Regions from separate parts of the Metabacillus sp. Hm71 genome, predicted to be linked through region 3. Evidence: a T-box and tRNA genes for the amino acid it is inferred to sense, from the RefSeq annotation. Region 3 holds a T-box; the other regions hold tRNA genes.

Region 1 (5,881 bases), 2.8 Mb from region 3:
TACACACCGCCCGTCACACCACGAGAGTTTGTAACACCCGAAGTCGGTGGGGTAACCGCAAGGAGCCAGCCGCCTAAGGTGGGACAGATGATTGGGGTGAAGTCGTAACAAGGTAGCCGTATCGGAAGGTGCGGCTGGATCACCTCCTTTCTAAGGAAAATGAGGCTCGCTTGGTTTTTGTTTAGTTTTGAGAGATCATTTACGATCTTTCATTATATGTAAGAAAAAGACATAGGAGTTTAAATGCTTATAGCATTTGTGCATCCTGTGCTTTATGTTCCTTGAAAACTAGATAACGATAACAATTCAAGTAATTCACTGAGTTTAAACGCTTATTTTTAGTGATTCTCTTAATAATTAGTAAATGACATCTTCGATGTCAAAGGTTAAGTTGTTAAGGGCGCACGGTGGATGCCTTGGCACTAGGAGCCGATGAAGGACGGTACTAACACCGATATGCTTCGGGGAGCTGTAAGTAAGCTTTGATCCGGAGATTTCCGAATGGGGAAACCCACTGTTCGTAATGGAACAGTATCTTTACCTGAATCCATAGGGTAATGAAGGCAGACCCGGGGAACTGAAACATCTAAGTACCCGGAGGAAGAGAAAGCAAACGCGATTTCCTGAGTAGCGGCGAGCGAAACGGAAGAAGCCCAAACCAAGAGGCTTGCCTCTTGGGGTTGTAGGACACTCTATTAGGAGTTACAAAGGAACGGGGTAAATGAAGCGGTCTGGAAAGGCCCGTCATAGAAGGTAACAACCCTGTAGTTGAAACTTCGTTCCCTCCAGAGTGGATCCTGAGTACGGCGGGACACGTGAAATCCCGTCGGAAGCAGGGAGGACCATCTCCCAAGGCTAAATACTCCCTAGTGACCGATAGTGAACCAGTACCGTGAGGGAAAGGTGAAAAGCACCCCGGAAGGGGAGTGAAAGAGATCCTGAAACCGTGTGCCTACAAGTAGTCAAAGCCCGTTAATGGGTAATGGCGTGCCTTTTGTAGAATGAACCGGCGAGTTACGATCCCGTGCAAGGTTAAGTTGAAGAGACGGAGCCGCAGCGAAAGCGAGTCTTAAATAGGGCGAATGAGTACGTGGTCGTAGACCCGAAACCAGGTGATCTACCCATGTCCAGGGTGAAGTTCAGGTAACACTGAATGGAGGCCCGAACCCACGCACGTTGAAAAGTGCGGGGATGAGGTGTGGGTAGCGGAGAAATTCCAATCGAACTTGGAGATAGCTGGTTCTCTCCGAAATAGCTTTAGGGCTAGCCTTGAATTAAGAGTCTTGGAGGTAGAGCACTGATTGGACTAGGGGCCCCCATCGGGTTACCGAATTCAGTCAAACTCCGAATGCCAAAGACTTATGTTCAGGAGTCAGACTGCGAGTGATAAGATCCGTAGTCAAGAGGGAAACAGCCCAGACCACCAGCTAAGGTCCCAAAGTATACGTTAAGTGGAAAAGGATGTGGAGTTGCTTAGACAACCAGGATGTTGGCTTAGAAGCAGCCACCATTTAAAGAGTGCGTAATAGCTCACTGGTCGAGTGACTCTGCGCCGAAAATGTACCGGGGCTAAACGTATCACCGAAGCTGTGGACTGTTCTTTTAGAACAGTGGTAGGAGAGCGTTCTAAGGGCTGTGAAGCTAGACCGTAAGGACTAGTGGAGCGCTTAGAAGTGAGAATGCCGGTATGAGTAGCGAAAGAGGGGTGAGAATCCCCTCCACCGAATGCCTAAGGTTTCCTGAGGAAGGCTCGTCCGCTCAGGGTTAGTCGGGACCTAAGCCGAGGCCGAAAGGCGTAGGCGATGGCCAACAGGTTGAAATTCCTGTACCACCTCCTCACCGTTTGAGCAATGGGGGGACGCAGAAGGATAGGGTAAGCGCGCTGTTGGATTAGCGCGTCCAAGCAGTTAGGCTGACAACGAGGCAAATCCCGTTGTCACATAAGCTGAGCTGTGATGGCGAGGGAACTATAGTACCGAAGTTCCTGATTCCACACTGCCAAGAAAAGCCTCTAGCGAGGTGTGAGGTGCCCGTACCGCAAACCGACACAGGTAGGCGAGGAGAGAATCCTAAGGTGAGCGAGAGAACTCTCGTTAAGGAACTCGGCAAAATGACCCCGTAACTTCGGGAGAAGGGGTGCTTTTTAGGGTGAATAGCCCGGAAAAGCCGCAGTGAATAGGCCCAGGCGACTGTTTAGCAAAAACACAGGTCTCTGCGAAGCCGCAAGGCGAAGTATAGGGGCTGACGCCTGCCCGGTGCTGGAAGGTTAAGGGGAGAGGTTAGCGCAAGCGAAGCTTTGAACTGAAGCCCCAGTAAACGGCGGCCGTAACTATAACGGTCCTAAGGTAGCGAAATTCCTTGTCGGGTAAGTTCCGACCCGCACGAAAGGCGTAACGATCTGGGCACTGTCTCAACGAGAGACTCGGTGAAATTATAGTACCTGTGAAGATGCAGGTTACCCGCGACAGGACGGAAAGACCCCGTGGAGCTTTACTGTAGCCTGATATTGAATTTTGGTACAGCTTGTACAGGATAGGTAGGAGCCTGAGAAGCCGGAGCGCCAGCTTCGGTGGAGGCGTCGGTGGGATACTACCCTGGCTGTATTGAAATTCTAACCCGCGGCCCTTATCGGGCCGGGAGACAGTGTCAGGTGGGCAGTTTGACTGGGGCGGTCGCCTCCTAAAATGTAACGGAGGCGCCCAAAGGTTCCCTCAGAATGGTTGGAAATCATTCGCAGAGTGTAAAGGCACAAGGGAGCTTGACTGCGAGACCTACAAGTCGAGCAGGGACGAAAGTCGGGCTTAGTGATCCGGTGGTTCCGCATGGAAGGGCCATCGCTCAACGGATAAAAGCTACCCCGGGGATAACAGGCTTATCTCCCCCAAGAGTCCACATCGACGGGGAGGTTTGGCACCTCGATGTCGGCTCATCGCATCCTGGGGCTGTAGTCGGTCCCAAGGGTTGGGCTGTTCGCCCATTAAAGCGGTACGCGAGCTGGGTTCAGAACGTCGTGAGACAGTTCGGTCCCTATCCGTCGTGGGCGCAGGAAATTTGAGAGGAGCTGTCCTTAGTACGAGAGGACCGGGATGGACGCACCGCTGGTGTACCAGTTGTCTTGCCAAAGGCATAGCTGGGTAGCTATGTGCGGAAGGGATAAGTGCTGAAAGCATCTAAGCATGAAGCCCCCCTCAAGATGAGATTTCCCTGTTACTTTGTAACGTAAGATCCCTGAAAGATGATCAGGTTGATAGGTCAGAGGTGGAAGCGCGGTGACGTGTGGAGCTGACTGATACTAATCGATCGAGGACTTAACCTATTTAATGCGTTAAACAAAGTGAATTGAATTATACATCGTTATCTAGTTTTGAAGGAATATAGTATTCCTAATAACTTTATACAAAGTTAGAGGGTTTCGAGGAACAAACAGTTCAAGGAATCGATTGAGGAGACACCGGAGCGTACAGCCGTACGTGAGGATGTTGACGATTGAGATGACGCAGAAATGTGAAGTTCATCGGAAGCCGTAAACCATTTGTCTGGTGGCGATAGCGAAGAGGTCACACCCGTTCCCATGCCGAACACGGAAGTTAAGCTCTTCAGCGCCGATGGTAGTTGGGGGACTCCCCCTGTGAGAGTAGGACGTTGCCAGGCTTGTTGTTAATCCGCAGTAGCTCAGTGGTAGAGCTATCGGCTGTTAACCGATCGGTCGCAGGTTCGAATCCTGCCTGCGGAGCCAATGCTTCCATAGCTCAGTTGGTAGAGCACTTCCATGGTAAGGAAGAGGTCACCGGTTCGAGCCCGGTTGGAAGCTTAATATTCAAAAAAGAAAAATGCCTTAATGGCCCGTTGGTCAAGCGGTTAAGACACCGCCCTTTCACGGCGGTAACACGGGTTCGAATCCCGTACGGGTCACCATTTATTTTTATACATAATCTTGGAGGATTAGCTCAGCTGGGAGAGCACCTGCCTTACAAGCAGGGGGTCGGCGGTTCGATCCCGTCATCCTCCACCATTACGCCGGTGTAGCTCAATTGGTAGAGCAACTGACTTGTAATCAGTAGGTTGGGGGTTCAAGTCCTCTCGCCGGCACTGTTTTATAAATATGGAGGGGTAGCGAAGTGGCTAAACGCGGCGGACTGTAAATCCGCTCCTTAGGGTTCGGCAGTTCGAATCTGCCCCCCTCCACCATTTACATATAAAATGCAGATAAACGAAGGGAAAATGGAACTCCATTTCATCATTTGTTTATCTTTGATTTTGTTTAGAGAGTTTAGTGTGAATATTTCACTAAATAATGTTAATAATAAAGTATCTAATGAACTAACAAGTAAATTTCTATTGGGCTATAGCCAAGCGGTAAGGCAACGGACTTTGACTCCGTCATGCGTTGGTTCGAATCCAGCTAGCCCAGCCATTAGAGCCATTAGCTCAGTTGGTAGAGCATCTGACTTTTAATCAGAGGGTCGAAGGTTCGAGTCCTTCATGGCTCATCATTTGCGGAAGTAGTTCAGTGGTAGAACACCACCTTGCCAAGGTGGGGGTCGCGGGTTCGAATCCCGTCTTCCGCTCCATAGATTTTTATAATTGGGGCCTTAGCTCAGCTGGGAGAGCGCCTGCTTTGCACGCAGGAGGTCAGCGGTTCGATCCCGCTAGGCTCCACCAATACAATATATCAATAAAATGACACAACCATGGACGATTGTTTATGGTTTTTTTTTATTTTCTTTATTTTTAGTACAATTCACTTAAAATTAGCCCTTTCGTTTGTTACTTTTTGACTAATATGAAGATAAATCTTTCTTTTCATTTTCTATTTAAAAACAAATTAATAAAAATTCCCTACTCATCTCCAAAATTTGTTAAAATATTTTTATGTGCAATAAATGAAACCTTATGAAATGCTAATACGTATATAAAGAGACCCGCAGAGTGCGGAGGTATGTGAAAATGGAAACAATAGTAAAGAAGCGGATAAAACAGGTTAAAAAGGGCGATCAAAATGCATTTGCTGAAATCGTGGATTTGTATAAGGATAAGATCTATCAATTATGTTATCGTATGCTGGGAAACGCACATGAAGCAGAAGATATCGCACAGGAAGCCTTCATACGGGCGTATGTTAATATCCATACGTATGATATGAATAAAAAGTTTTCAACATGGTTATATCGAATCGCAACGAATCTTTCGATTGACCGTATACGGAAAAAGAAGCCGGATTATTACCTTGATGCAGAGGTTTCGGGAACAGATGGATTAACCATGTATTCTCAAATTGCTGCAGAGGCAGCTTTGCCTGAGGAAGAGCTGGAAACCATGGAGCTTCAGCAGACAATTCAAGCTGAAATTTTAAAGCTGCCCGATAAATATCGAACGGTTATTGTCTTAAAGTATATAGATGAGCTATCATTAATAGAAATAAGTGAAATCCTTGATATTCCGATAGGTACTGTTAAAACCAGGATTCACAGGGGGAGAGAAGCCCTCCGAAAGCAATTAAGGCATTTATAATGAGGTGAGAAATATGAGCTGTTCTTCTGAAATTGTGCAGCTTTTGCATAAATATTTGGATCATGAACTAACAAGTGATGAAGAAAAACAGGTGAAAGACCATCTTCATACATGCAAGGAGTGCTTTCAACATTTTCATGAACTAGAAAAAGCTATCGCACTAGTCCAAAGTACATCCCATATTGAAGCTCCTAAAGATTTCACACAAGCCGTTATGAATAGACTTCCAAAAGAAAAGCGAACTGTTTCTTGGAATCGTTGGATGAAGGGTCACCCACTATTAGCAGCGGCATCTTTATTTGTTCTTCTTATGGCAGGAAGTTTATTTTCTGCATGGAATGAAGATCAGCAATTTAGTGTCTCAAAGCAC
Region 2 (5,881 bases), 1.4 Mb from region 3:
GCCGCAGCGAAAGCGAGTCTTAAATAGGGCGAATGAGTACGTGGTCGTAGACCCGAAACCAGGTGATCTACCCATGTCCAGGGTGAAGTTCAGGTAACACTGAATGGAGGCCCGAACCCACGCACGTTGAAAAGTGCGGGGATGAGGTGTGGGTAGCGGAGAAATTCCAATCGAACTTGGAGATAGCTGGTTCTCTCCGAAATAGCTTTAGGGCTAGCCTTGAATTAAGAGTCTTGGAGGTAGAGCACTGATTGGACTAGGGGCCCCCATCGGGTTACCGAATTCAGTCAAACTCCGAATGCCAAAGACTTATGTTCAGGAGTCAGACTGCGAGTGATAAGATCCGTAGTCAAGAGGGAAACAGCCCAGACCACCAGCTAAGGTCCCAAAGTATACGTTAAGTGGAAAAGGATGTGGAGTTGCTTAGACAACCAGGATGTTGGCTTAGAAGCAGCCACCATTTAAAGAGTGCGTAATAGCTCACTGGTCGAGTGACTCTGCGCCGAAAATGTACCGGGGCTAAACGTATCACCGAAGCTGTGGACTGTTCTTTTAGAACAGTGGTAGGAGAGCGTTCTAAGGGCTGTGAAGCTAGACCGTAAGGACTAGTGGAGCGCTTAGAAGTGAGAATGCCGGTATGAGTAGCGAAAGAGGGGTGAGAATCCCCTCCACCGAATGCCTAAGGTTTCCTGAGGAAGGCTCGTCCGCTCAGGGTTAGTCGGGACCTAAGCCGAGGCCGAAAGGCGTAGGCGATGGCCAACAGGTTGAAATTCCTGTACCACCTCCTCACCGTTTGAGCAATGGGGGGACGCAGAAGGATAGGGTAAGCGCGCTGTTGGATTAGCGCGTCCAAGCAGTTAGGCTGACAACGAGGCAAATCCCGTTGTCACATAAGCTGAGCTGTGATGGCGAGGGAACTATAGTACCGAAGTTCCTGATTCCACACTGCCAAGAAAAGCCTCTAGCGAGGTGTGAGGTGCCCGTACCGCAAACCGACACAGGTAGGCGAGGAGAGAATCCTAAGGTGAGCGAGAGAACTCTCGTTAAGGAACTCGGCAAAATGACCCCGTAACTTCGGGAGAAGGGGTGCTTTTTAGGGTGAATAGCCCGGAAAAGCCGCAGTGAATAGGCCCAGGCGACTGTTTAGCAAAAACACAGGTCTCTGCGAAGCCGCAAGGCGAAGTATAGGGGCTGACGCCTGCCCGGTGCTGGAAGGTTAAGGGGAGAGGTTAGCGCAAGCGAAGCTTTGAACTGAAGCCCCAGTAAACGGCGGCCGTAACTATAACGGTCCTAAGGTAGCGAAATTCCTTGTCGGGTAAGTTCCGACCCGCACGAAAGGCGTAACGATCTGGGCACTGTCTCAACGAGAGACTCGGTGAAATTATAGTACCTGTGAAGATGCAGGTTACCCGCGACAGGACGGAAAGACCCCGTGGAGCTTTACTGTAGCCTGATATTGAATTTTGGTACAGCTTGTACAGGATAGGTAGGAGCCTGAGAAGCCGGAGCGCCAGCTTCGGTGGAGGCGTCGGTGGGATACTACCCTGGCTGTATTGAAATTCTAACCCGCGGCCCTTATCGGGCCGGGAGACAGTGTCAGGTGGGCAGTTTGACTGGGGCGGTCGCCTCCTAAAATGTAACGGAGGCGCCCAAAGGTTCCCTCAGAATGGTTGGAAATCATTCGCAGAGTGTAAAGGCACAAGGGAGCTTGACTGCGAGACCTACAAGTCGAGCAGGGACGAAAGTCGGGCTTAGTGATCCGGTGGTTCCGCATGGAAGGGCCATCGCTCAACGGATAAAAGCTACCCCGGGGATAACAGGCTTATCTCCCCCAAGAGTCCACATCGACGGGGAGGTTTGGCACCTCGATGTCGGCTCATCGCATCCTGGGGCTGTAGTCGGTCCCAAGGGTTGGGCTGTTCGCCCATTAAAGCGGTACGCGAGCTGGGTTCAGAACGTCGTGAGACAGTTCGGTCCCTATCCGTCGTGGGCGCAGGAAATTTGAGAGGAGCTGTCCTTAGTACGAGAGGACCGGGATGGACGCACCGCTGGTGTACCAGTTGTCTTGCCAAAGGCATAGCTGGGTAGCTATGTGCGGAAGGGATAAGTGCTGAAAGCATCTAAGCATGAAGCCCCCCTCAAGATGAGATTTCCCTGTTACTTTGTAACGTAAGATCCCTGAAAGATGATCAGGTTGATAGGTCAGAGGTGGAAGCGCGGTGACGTGTGGAGCTGACTGATACTAATCGATCGAGGACTTAACCTATTAGAAAAGCTGAAGAAGTCCGCTAAAATCCATTGGGAACCCGCGCGACCCTCGCAGAAGTCGTACTTTGACTTCGCCCGAGAGAGTAAAATTACCGTAGGATTTGGCTTCTGTAGCTGGACAACGTAGAAAAGCGTAAGCTCAGTAATTGAATTGTAAAATCGTTATCTAGTTTTGAAGGAATATAAAGTTTTTATAAAAAACACTTGAAATATTCTTCTGAAATAGTATAATAATTCTTGTCGCTAATGTCTGGTGATGATGGCGAAGAGGTCACACCCGTTCCCATGCCGAACACGGAAGTTAAGCTCTTCAGCGCCGATGGTAGTTGGGGGTTTCCCCCTGTGAGAGTAGGACATTGCCAGGCAGTAACAAGATATTAAAACGCATACACTTTTGTATGTTTGATTTGGAGGATTAGCTCAGCTGGGAGAGCACCTGCCTTACAAGCAGGGGGTCGGCGGTTCGATCCCGTCATCCTCCACCATTTTGCCGGTGTAGCTCAATTGGTAGAGCACGATCGAACAAGCTTCGAAGCTGTGCTTCAGCACACAAATCGAGCTGCTTCTTGATTAATCTTCCTGAGATTTGGGTGACTGTTAGGTAAGAATGACTATATATTACACAATACTAAATACGCCGGTGTAGCTCAATTGGTAGAGCAACTGACTTGTAATCAGTAGGTTGGGGGTTCAAGTCCTCTCGCCGGCACCACTTATTGTTTCAAAAAAATAAGAGCCATTAGCTCAGTTGGTAGAGCACGAATGAATAAGCTGCGAAGCATTAACTTCAGCGCACAAATTGAGCCGCTTCTTGAATAAGCTTTCTGAAATTTGGGCGTCAAACCTATGAGTGTTTTGAAACAAGAGCCATTAGCTCAGTTGGTAGAGCATCTGACTTTTAATCAGAGGGTCGAAGGTTCGAGTCCTTCATGGCTCACCATTTTACACACCGTGCGGGTGTGGCGGAATTGGCAGACGCGCTAGACTTAGGATCTAGTGTCCTTGTGACGTGGGGGTTCAAGTCCCTTCACCCGCACCATCTAAATCATGCGGAAGTAGTTCAGTGGTAGAACACCACCTTGCCAAGGTGGGGGTCGCGGGTTCGAATCCCGTCTTCCGCTCTTTATAAGTGCCGGGGTGGCGGAACTGGCAGACGCACAGGACTTAAAATCCTGCGGTAGGTGACTACCGTACCGGTTCGATTCCGGTCCTCGGCACCAGTTAGACTTGCGCCCGTAGCTCAATTGGATAGAGCGTTTGACTACGGATCAAAAGGTTAGGGGTTCGACTCCTCTCGGGCGCGCCATTTCTAGAAGTGAGAAATCGGAAGTCAGAAGTTAGATTAAAGGCTTTGCTTCGAAGCAGTACTTAAAGATCTCTGACCTCTCACATCATACCTCTGATATCTAGTACGGGAAGTAGCTCAGCTTGGTAGAGCACTTGGTTTGGGACCAAGGGGTCGCAGGTTCGAATCCTGTCTTCCCGACCATCTCTTATAATTGTTTTTGGGGCCTTAGCTCAGCTGGGAGAGCGCCTGCTTTGCACGCAGGAGGTCAGCGGTTCGATCCCGCTAGGCTCCACCATAAATTCAACTTAAACTTCTATTTTGGCGGTGTAGCTCAGCTGGCTAGAGCGTACGGTTCATACCCGTGAGGTCGTGGGTTCGATTCCCTCCGCCGCTACCATTTTGGACCTTTAGCTCAGTTGGTTAGAGCAGACGGCTCATAACCGTCCGGTCGTAGGTTCGAGTCCTACAAGGTCCACCATTTTAAAAAAAGTATTACGGAGGAATACCCAAGTCCGGCTGAAGGGATCGGTCTTGAAAACCGACAGGGGTGTCAAAGCCCGCGGGGGTTCGAATCCCCCTTCCTCCTCCATATTATATTTAATATTATCGTCGCGGGGTGGAGCACGAACGAATATGCTTCACTGAATAATCATCAGCGTACCGATTGAGCTGCTTCTTGAATCAGCATCCTGAAATCGGGACGGTCTCTATTAGGCAATATCTAAGAGCATAGATAAACTTTAATTTATATTATCGTCGCGGGGTGGAGCAGTCTGGTAGCTCGTCGGGCTCATAACCCGAAGGTCGCAGGTTCAAATCCTGCCTCCGCAACCAAAATGGTCCGGTAGTTCAGTTGGTTAGAATGCCTGCCTGTCACGCAGGAGGTCGCGGGTTCGAGTCCCGTCCGGACCGCCATTTTAAAATTCCTAATCTAGAGTAAAAGGGTTTCAATAAGCGAGAAGGTCGAGGAAGCGACTGAGGGAGCACCGGAGCGTATGTTAATACGTGAGGATGTGAGCGATGGAGCTGACGAAGAGATTCGAAGCTTAGTGGAAGCCGTAAACTAAATGGCTCGGTAGCTCAGTCGGTAGAGCAATGGACTGAAAATCCATGTGTCGGCGGTTCGATTCCGTCCCGAGCCACCTTTTAAAAAGTTGATATATTTTATGTGGCGGCTGTGGCGAAGTGGTTAACGCATCGGATTGTGGTTCCGACATTCGTGGGTTCGATTCCCATCAGCCGCCCCATTTTACTTGCGGGTGTAGTTTAGTGGTAAAACCTCAGCCTTCCAAGCTGATGATGAGGGTTCGATTCCCTTCACCCGCTCCAGAAAGTGGGCCTATAGCTCAGCTGGTTAGAGCGCACGCCTGATAAGCGTGAGGTCGATGGTTCAAGTCCATTTAGGCCCACCATACATTTTATTCCGCAGTAGCTCAGTGGTAGAGCTATCGGCTGTTAACCGATCGGTCGCAGGTTCGAATCCTGCCTGCGGAGCCATATGGGGAAGTACTCAAGTGGCTGAAGAGGCGCCCCTGCTAAGGGTGTAGGTCGCGTAAGCGGCGCGAGGGTTCAAATCCCTCCTTCTCCGCCATATAACAAACATAATGGCCCGTTGGTCAAGCGGTTAAGACACCGCCCTTTCACGGCGGTAACACGGGTTCGAATCCCGTACGGGTCATCAAAAAAACACTGCATTCCTGCAGTGTTTTTTTCTATACATATTGATTTTGATCTTAACAAGTGGTAAAGCCACCATTAATGGAACCCTCACATTATTTAGGCAATGCTTATTTGTTGACGTTTGTCCTTAAAAAGGCTTATAGTTATTTTAATAAAAATAAATGAATTCCTTTTACTATGTTTTTGACATTTTCAATTCAGCTTTGTTTATTTATTCAACCAGCAAAGATCATCCTTCAATAGGATATTCATGAATCAATTTCCTTCTTTTTTTCTTCAAAAGAACTTTCAACAAATTCCTACAAAAAGTCGAATTTAATGTTTTATTACTATAATAAATAGTGGTTTGACTTGTCCATAATCCTAGTTATTTAAACGCTTTCATTAAATCAAATTATATTATTTCAATTTCAAAAACATCTTTTTAATTCTTAAGTATTTCTACGGTTTTAGGGCAGTTCCTTTCCTTTTTTCTTTCTTTTTCTTATATTTTAAAAGTATAACATTCACCCTCAACTTCAAAGGTTTTGTTGGATTATGTCGTAAAAAAGTAGCGGTTACATTGCAGGTATCTACTAGTAAGTCTTGAATGTTTAGCATAGAGATATTAAGAGAAAGGGTGACATATGTGACTCTCACTTGTCC
Region 3 (5,881 bases):
TTTTAAACTAATTTAGACAACTTAATTATGAAATTGAGATTCGTACTGAAGCACTTTCCATTAAGTGTTATGGCGTTATGGTTGAATTCTTAATTCCGAATCCGGTATCCTTACTAGCAGGAAGCTTCGAAGAAGAAAAGTTACTTTGAAGAGAAAAGAATCGATGCATTTAAAGAATAAGAAGTAAATAACATACCAATTTTATGAGGTGTATTTAGATGACTAATCAAAAGAATTTAAGGATATGTAACAAAGGACACAAATATTATAAAAGTACTGACTGTCCAAGCTGCCCTACGTGTGAGCAAGAACGTAAGCCGGACAGTGGATTTCTTTCAAAACTTTCTTCACCTGCTAGAAACGCATTGATACATGAAGGAATTACTACATTGGAAAAACTGTCAGATTACAGCGAAAAAGAAATTTTAAAATTTCATGGGATAGGACCTGCTTCTCTACCTACACTTAAAGCTTCATTAGAAGAAAAGGAACTATCATTTAAATCATAACCAAAACTTTACAATCCTCAACAATAGAAAAAGCACAATTCTGCAGCAAGATTTGTGCTTTTTCTATTGTTGAGCACACTTTACTTCGATATGAAGCTGGGGATTTTTCTTAAAAAGTGCAGTGATGCTTGACAAGAAGGGAATATAAAAACTAAAAGCGAATTAATATATATACTTGAAATTTATTTATGGAGGTAGTTTATGAACCCTATATTAAATAAAATCGGAACAATTTTTATTCCTGTAAAGAATATTGAAGAGGCACGTGAATGGTATTGTGACATATTAGGGTTAATAGCAGATGGTGAGATACTATCTGGTCATTTATATATTGTACCAATGAATGGTACAGGAATTGTATTAGATAGCAAGATTTATTCAGAGGATACTATTTTCAACACTCCACTTTTTCATTTTAACACTAACAATATCGAACAAGCGTATGAGTATATGAAAAGTAAGAATGTTGAATTAACAACAGAAATTGAGCATAACCATTGGTTTAATTTCAAAGACCCTTATGGAAACCATTTAATGGTGTGCAAGTGTTAATCATTTTACAACATTTACTTAGGTTAAATTCCAAGGGTTGCAACAGCAACTATTTTCTTATAGAAAGTAAGAAGTTTTCCTAAAAATACAAAAAATAGGTATTGCTATTTATGGAAATTTATTGTAATATGTAAAATAATTTAAATGAATGCTTGAATTTATAAAAGCGCTGATAAGGACATGAGTTACTTTTACGGTTTCCAGAGAGGGAAGGATAGCTGAAATCTTCCTAACACAGGAAAGTATCTTACCACCTTTGAGCTGTATTGGGGAACATAAGTATCCAATACCGTCTATGCTGCGTTACAGCACCAGAGCCGTAAGTTTTCTTTTAACTTATGGGAAATTGGGTGGAACCACGAGTATTACGCACTCGTCCCTTCATTGGGATGAGTGCGTTTTTTATTTTTACAATCACATATAAAATGATTGCGATGAAAAGGACATGAATTATTTTTACGGTTTTCAGAGAGGGAAGGAGTTGCTGTGACCTTCCTAGCTTAGGGAAATAATTTACCGCCTTTGAGCTGTATTGGGGAATATAAGTATCCAATACCGTCTATGCTGCGTTATAGCACCAGAGCCGTAAGTTTTCTTTTTGCTTATGGGAAATTGGGTGGAACCACGGGTATGGCGCACTCGTCCCTTTCATAGGGATGAGTGCTTTTTTTATTTTTTACATAAAAAGGAGTGTTTATTATAATGAGTAAATTAATTGAAGTTACATTTCCAGACGGAAAAATAAAGGAATTTTCGAAAGGCATGACAGTGAAAAATATAGCAGACTCCATTAGCTCAAGTTTAAGCAAACATGCAGTTGCAGGGAAAGTAAATAAACAAGTGGTAGATTTAAGCTGCAAGATCGAACAGGATGCGGAAGTCTCGATATTATCTCTTGATTCAGAGGAAGGATTGCAAGTTTTAAGGCACTCATCCGCACATGTATTGGCACAAGCTGTTAAAAGGCTCTATGGCAATGTAAAACTTGGGATAGGTCCAGTCATTGAAGATGGATTTTACTATGATTTGAAACTGGAACACAGTTTGACTTCCAACGACTTACTTGCCATTGAGAAAGAGATGGAAAACATCATAAACGAGAATTTAGAAATCGAACGAATCGAAGTTTCTTATCAAGAGGCCGAAAAATTATTTGAAGAAAAAGGTGAACCATTTAAGTTAGAGATATTAAAGGATATTCCAAAAGATGAAAAAATTACTCTTTATCAACAGGGAGAATTTATTGATCTTTGTCGCGGCCCACATCTTCCATCCACTGGCTTCATAAAAGCAGTCAAATTAACTCGTGTATCAGGTGCTTATTGGCGAGGTGATAGTCAAAATGAAGTGCTGCAACGGGTGTATGGAGTGGCATTTAAAAAGAAAAAGGATGTAACTGAATATCTACATTTCTTAGAAAAAGCAGCAAATCGAGATCATCGGAAATTAGGAAAGCAATTGGAGTTATTTATGTTTTCTGAGGAAGCTCCAGGAATGCCGTTTTATTTACCAAAAGGACAAATTGTTCGAAATGAATTAGAACAATTCTCTCGTGAACTTCAAAACAAAGCTGGTTACGCTGAGGTTCGTACTCCATTTATGATGAATCAACAATTATGGGAGAATTCGGGCCATTGGGATCATTACCATGAAAATATGTACTTCACAAAAGTCGAACAGAAACATTTCGCTCTCAAACCAATGAACTGCCCAGGGCATATGCTAATTTTTAAAAATGACCTTTATTCTTATCGGGATTTACCAGTTCGAATAGCAGAATATGGTCAGGTTCACCGTCATGAATACAGTGGTGCGTTAAATGGAATGCTTCGGGTCCGTACATTTTGCCAGGATGATGCCCATATTTTTGTCCGAGAGGATCAAATTGAAAGTGAAATTAAACAGGTCTTTTCTTTAATTGACCAAGTATATCGTACATTTGGCTTTGACTATTCGGTGGAGCTTTCCACTCGTCCAGAGAATTCATTAGGTTATGACAAATTTTGGGGAATATCTGAAGAAGCATTAAAGAATGTACTTAAACATTTAGAAATTGATTACCATGTAAATGAAGGCGATGGGGCATTCTATGGTCCGAAAATAGATTTCCATATTAAAGATGCCTTAAAACGAAGCCATCAATGTGCAACAATCCAGCTTGATTTTCAAATGCCGGAAAAATTTGATTTAACTTATATTAATGAAAACAACGAAAAGGTTCGACCTGTGGTCATCCATCGTGCTATTTTTGGATCCATTGATCGTTTCTGTGGTATCTTAATCGAACATTTTGCAGGTGCTTTTCCTGTTTGGCTTGCACCTGTGCAAGTGCAAATTATCCCGATCTCACAGGTGCACTTGGACTATTGTTTACAGATTCAATCCGAACTGAAACAACTGGGAGTAAGGGTGATAATTGACAATAGCAACGAAAAGCTAGGGTATAAAATAAGAGAAGCACAGATGCAAAAAATCCCTTATATGCTGGTGCTGGGTGACAATGAAGTGAAAGAACATGAAGTAAATGTAAGAAAATACGGAGAACAACAATCGGAAAGTGTTCCCCTTGAACATTTTAAAAAGAAAATAGAACAGCAAATAAAAGAACGTAGTATTTAATTAGAAGATTCGTCTCTGTAACGGCAGCTTGAAGATAAGTAACATTTATTCCAGAAAGGGCGCTATCCCGGAACAAGGATAAGCGCTCTATTTTTATTTTGAAGAGGAGTATAACAAGAAGGATTCTTTTTTAGTTGCTTGGAAATAAGAGAAGTAAGCGAGGCAATTCGAAGATCAAAACCATAAGTTTAATGCTCGATTAGTTAATATAGGAATTTTGGTCTGTATTGTAAAAGTTTAGGTAAAATAATTCGTCTTAAAATGAATAGTGATATGATGATAATTATGGGTGACCATTTATAGCCAAAAGGGGGAGTTATGTTGAAGAGAATAAGAGTCGCTTTACTGCATTTATTACCTATTGCTGGGGATATTCAATATAATCAACATTTAATTGAAAAAGCTGTGAAACTCGCGGCAGCAAAAAATGTGGAGTGGATTATAACACCAGAATTAGCTGTTAGCGGGTTGCAATTTTCTCAAAAAATTGGTACTAGCTGGATTAAAAGGCAGCCCGATGAATGGATGAACCATTTTCGTGATTTGGTTAAGTCAATAAATACGAATGTATTTATTGGTTGTCCTGAAAAATCTGAAGATGGGGAGCTATATAATTCAGTATTTGTGATAAATAGAAAAGGAGAATTAATAGGGAGACAAAGGAAGAGCGCCACTATTTCAGATGGTTGGTGCCATACAGGCTCTATCATTGAAACGATAAAACTGGAAGGCATAAGACTTGGAATTATGATATGTGCAGATGCTTATACGGACAAGATTGCCAATACCTTATTAGTAAAAGGAGCACAAATAATTGTTGCTCCATCTTCTTGGGGACCAGGTTTACATGGACCAAATGGGGAGTGGGAACAGAGATCAATCGATACTGGATTACCTATATTTGTCTGTAATCGAACAGGAGAGGACGAAACAGTTACTTTTTGGGAAGCAGAAAGTCTAATCATTAAAAATGGGAAACGGCTTCTGTCGCATAAATCTGTAAAATCGGCCATTCTAACTTTTGATTGGGATGTAGAAAAAATGGATTTAATATCTTCTAAATTTCAAGTTGAATATCTATCATGATTTTTTTAGAAAGTGGCGTTTTATAGAAGTAGAGATATTAACAAACAGCCAATTCATAATAGCTACCCAATTAATATATCAAAAATCCAGTTTTAAAAAATTCCCAATCTAAAACTAGCCTAAAGCTCTAAAACTCTTAAAATAACACTGAAAGTGTAGTATAATTTTACCAAAACATATATATTTTTCAAAAAGGGGGAGTGAAATGATTATTGGTGTTATTTTTGGTGGCCTGCTGTTGGCCGGTATTACAGTTGGGATCATTGCTTCAATCAAAAAAGGTCAGCCAAAATTAATTAAGGAGAATATACCGGAAAATCTAGGTCTATTAAACCATGTCCCAATCCAGCCTTTACTTAATCAATTAAATATGGCTTTAGACGATGAGTATATTCAACAAGTTAAGCAGCGATTTCTTAAGGAGCATCCCCAACGGAGCGAGGATGAGTTTGAGTGGCTTTTGTTTGAATTAAAAAGGTATTTCCTAGTCGCTAACATTCTAAAGAAAGCCCCTATGTTTAGTGAAGATGTCGATGAAATCTGGCATGAAATGATCCTTTTTACGAAAGAGTATCAGTCATTTTCAGAGCAATTTTTAGGGGAAATGCTTCATCATATTCCAAACACAAATCCCGATCCAGCACCACAGGATCGCGCATTTTTCGACTGGGTTTTCTCACAGCTGTTTCAAATTACCGAATTTAGCTGGAAGACTTGGGGGAGTTTTTTCAATCACCCGTTATCTAATGAGATTTTAAAAGAATTTAAGGAAAATAGTAAGGAAGCTTTGTTGGAAAAGTATTTTCGTCAAAGCGAAGTTAATAAAGGACTGGCTGAATATTTAGTCGATCGCATGAAGAAGCAAATAAATGAAGCGGAAAAGATCTATCAGGTTGATAAAAAAGGCTCATTTACAAAGCAACAGACATATGGTGATATGACTTCCTTGTCACTTGTTATGGTATTCTTCTCGTTTTATTATTTTAATGACTATTGGGAATGCGCGAAAGTATATGCATTTACTCAAGTGGCAAAATATACCAGCGGTTGCTCCAACGCCGTTTTCTGCGGTACAGCTTCCTCTGATCGTTCCGGGGATAACCACGGCGATGGTT

Evidence for each region. A T-box is a leader RNA that pairs with one kind of tRNA and senses whether it is charged. The one in region 3 lies ahead of thrS (threonine--tRNA ligase), so its partner is inferred to be a tRNA-Thr.
Region 1: it has a tRNA-Thr gene. The T-box ahead of thrS (threonine--tRNA ligase) is inferred to sense a tRNA for this amino acid. The anticodon was not compared.
Region 2: it has a tRNA-Thr gene. The T-box ahead of thrS (threonine--tRNA ligase) is inferred to sense a tRNA for this amino acid. The anticodon was not compared.

What each region holds. Positions count from the first base shown of each region.
Region 1 is NZ_CM200278.1:179,924-185,804, forward strand. Features, by position in the region: rRNA gene ACSVDH_RS00980 (16S ribosomal RNA) at 1-150, shown strand, start outside; rRNA gene ACSVDH_RS00985 (23S ribosomal RNA) at 385-3,316, shown strand; rRNA gene rrf (5S ribosomal RNA) at 3,536-3,651, shown strand; tRNA gene ACSVDH_RS00995 (tRNA-Asn) at 3,662-3,736, shown strand; tRNA gene ACSVDH_RS01000 (tRNA-Thr) at 3,739-3,811, shown strand; tRNA gene ACSVDH_RS01005 (tRNA-Glu) at 3,841-3,915, shown strand; tRNA gene ACSVDH_RS01010 (tRNA-Val) at 3,937-4,012, shown strand; tRNA gene ACSVDH_RS01015 (tRNA-Thr) at 4,017-4,089, shown strand; tRNA gene ACSVDH_RS01020 (tRNA-Tyr) at 4,105-4,188, shown strand; tRNA gene ACSVDH_RS01025 (tRNA-Gln) at 4,340-4,414, shown strand; tRNA gene ACSVDH_RS01030 (tRNA-Lys) at 4,418-4,490, shown strand; tRNA gene ACSVDH_RS01035 (tRNA-Gly) at 4,497-4,571, shown strand; tRNA gene ACSVDH_RS01040 (tRNA-Ala) at 4,587-4,662, shown strand; gene sigW (RNA polymerase sigma factor SigW) at 4,948-5,511, shown strand; gene ACSVDH_RS01050 (zf-HC2 domain-containing protein) at 5,525-5,881, shown strand, end outside.
Region 2 is NZ_CM200278.1:4,423,923-4,429,803, reverse strand. Features, by position in the region: rRNA gene ACSVDH_RS21990 (23S ribosomal RNA) at 1-2,266, shown strand, start outside; rRNA gene rrf (5S ribosomal RNA) at 2,518-2,633, shown strand; tRNA gene ACSVDH_RS21980 (tRNA-Val) at 2,678-2,753, shown strand; tRNA gene ACSVDH_RS21975 (tRNA-Thr) at 2,905-2,980, shown strand; tRNA gene ACSVDH_RS21970 (tRNA-Lys) at 3,133-3,208, shown strand; tRNA gene ACSVDH_RS21965 (tRNA-Leu) at 3,222-3,307, shown strand; tRNA gene ACSVDH_RS21960 (tRNA-Gly) at 3,318-3,389, shown strand; tRNA gene ACSVDH_RS21955 (tRNA-Leu) at 3,400-3,488, shown strand; tRNA gene ACSVDH_RS21950 (tRNA-Arg) at 3,498-3,574, shown strand; tRNA gene ACSVDH_RS21945 (tRNA-Pro) at 3,681-3,757, shown strand; tRNA gene ACSVDH_RS21940 (tRNA-Ala) at 3,776-3,851, shown strand; tRNA gene ACSVDH_RS21935 (tRNA-Met) at 3,877-3,953, shown strand; tRNA gene ACSVDH_RS21930 (tRNA-Ile) at 3,958-4,034, shown strand; tRNA gene ACSVDH_RS21925 (tRNA-Ser) at 4,053-4,145, shown strand; tRNA gene ACSVDH_RS21920 (tRNA-Met) at 4,314-4,390, shown strand; tRNA gene ACSVDH_RS21915 (tRNA-Asp) at 4,395-4,471, shown strand; tRNA gene ACSVDH_RS21910 (tRNA-Phe) at 4,626-4,698, shown strand; tRNA gene ACSVDH_RS21905 (tRNA-His) at 4,728-4,803, shown strand; tRNA gene ACSVDH_RS21900 (tRNA-Gly) at 4,812-4,885, shown strand; tRNA gene ACSVDH_RS21895 (tRNA-Ile) at 4,892-4,968, shown strand; tRNA gene ACSVDH_RS21890 (tRNA-Asn) at 4,979-5,053, shown strand; tRNA gene ACSVDH_RS21885 (tRNA-Ser) at 5,057-5,147, shown strand; tRNA gene ACSVDH_RS21880 (tRNA-Glu) at 5,163-5,234, shown strand; gene glgB (1,4-alpha-glucan branching enzyme) at 5,826-5,881, shown strand, end outside.
Region 3 is NZ_CM200278.1:2,993,936-2,999,816, reverse strand. Features, by position in the region: gene ACSVDH_RS14550 (RNA polymerase alpha subunit C-terminal domain-containing protein) at 219-509, shown strand; gene ACSVDH_RS14545 (VOC family protein) at 711-1,061, shown strand; T-box leader at 1,222-1,445, shown strand; T-box leader at 1,487-1,711, shown strand; gene thrS (threonine--tRNA ligase) at 1,764-3,680, shown strand; gene ACSVDH_RS14535 (carbon-nitrogen hydrolase family protein) at 4,002-4,766, shown strand; gene ACSVDH_RS14530 (UCP032817 domain-containing protein) at 4,972-5,881, shown strand, end outside.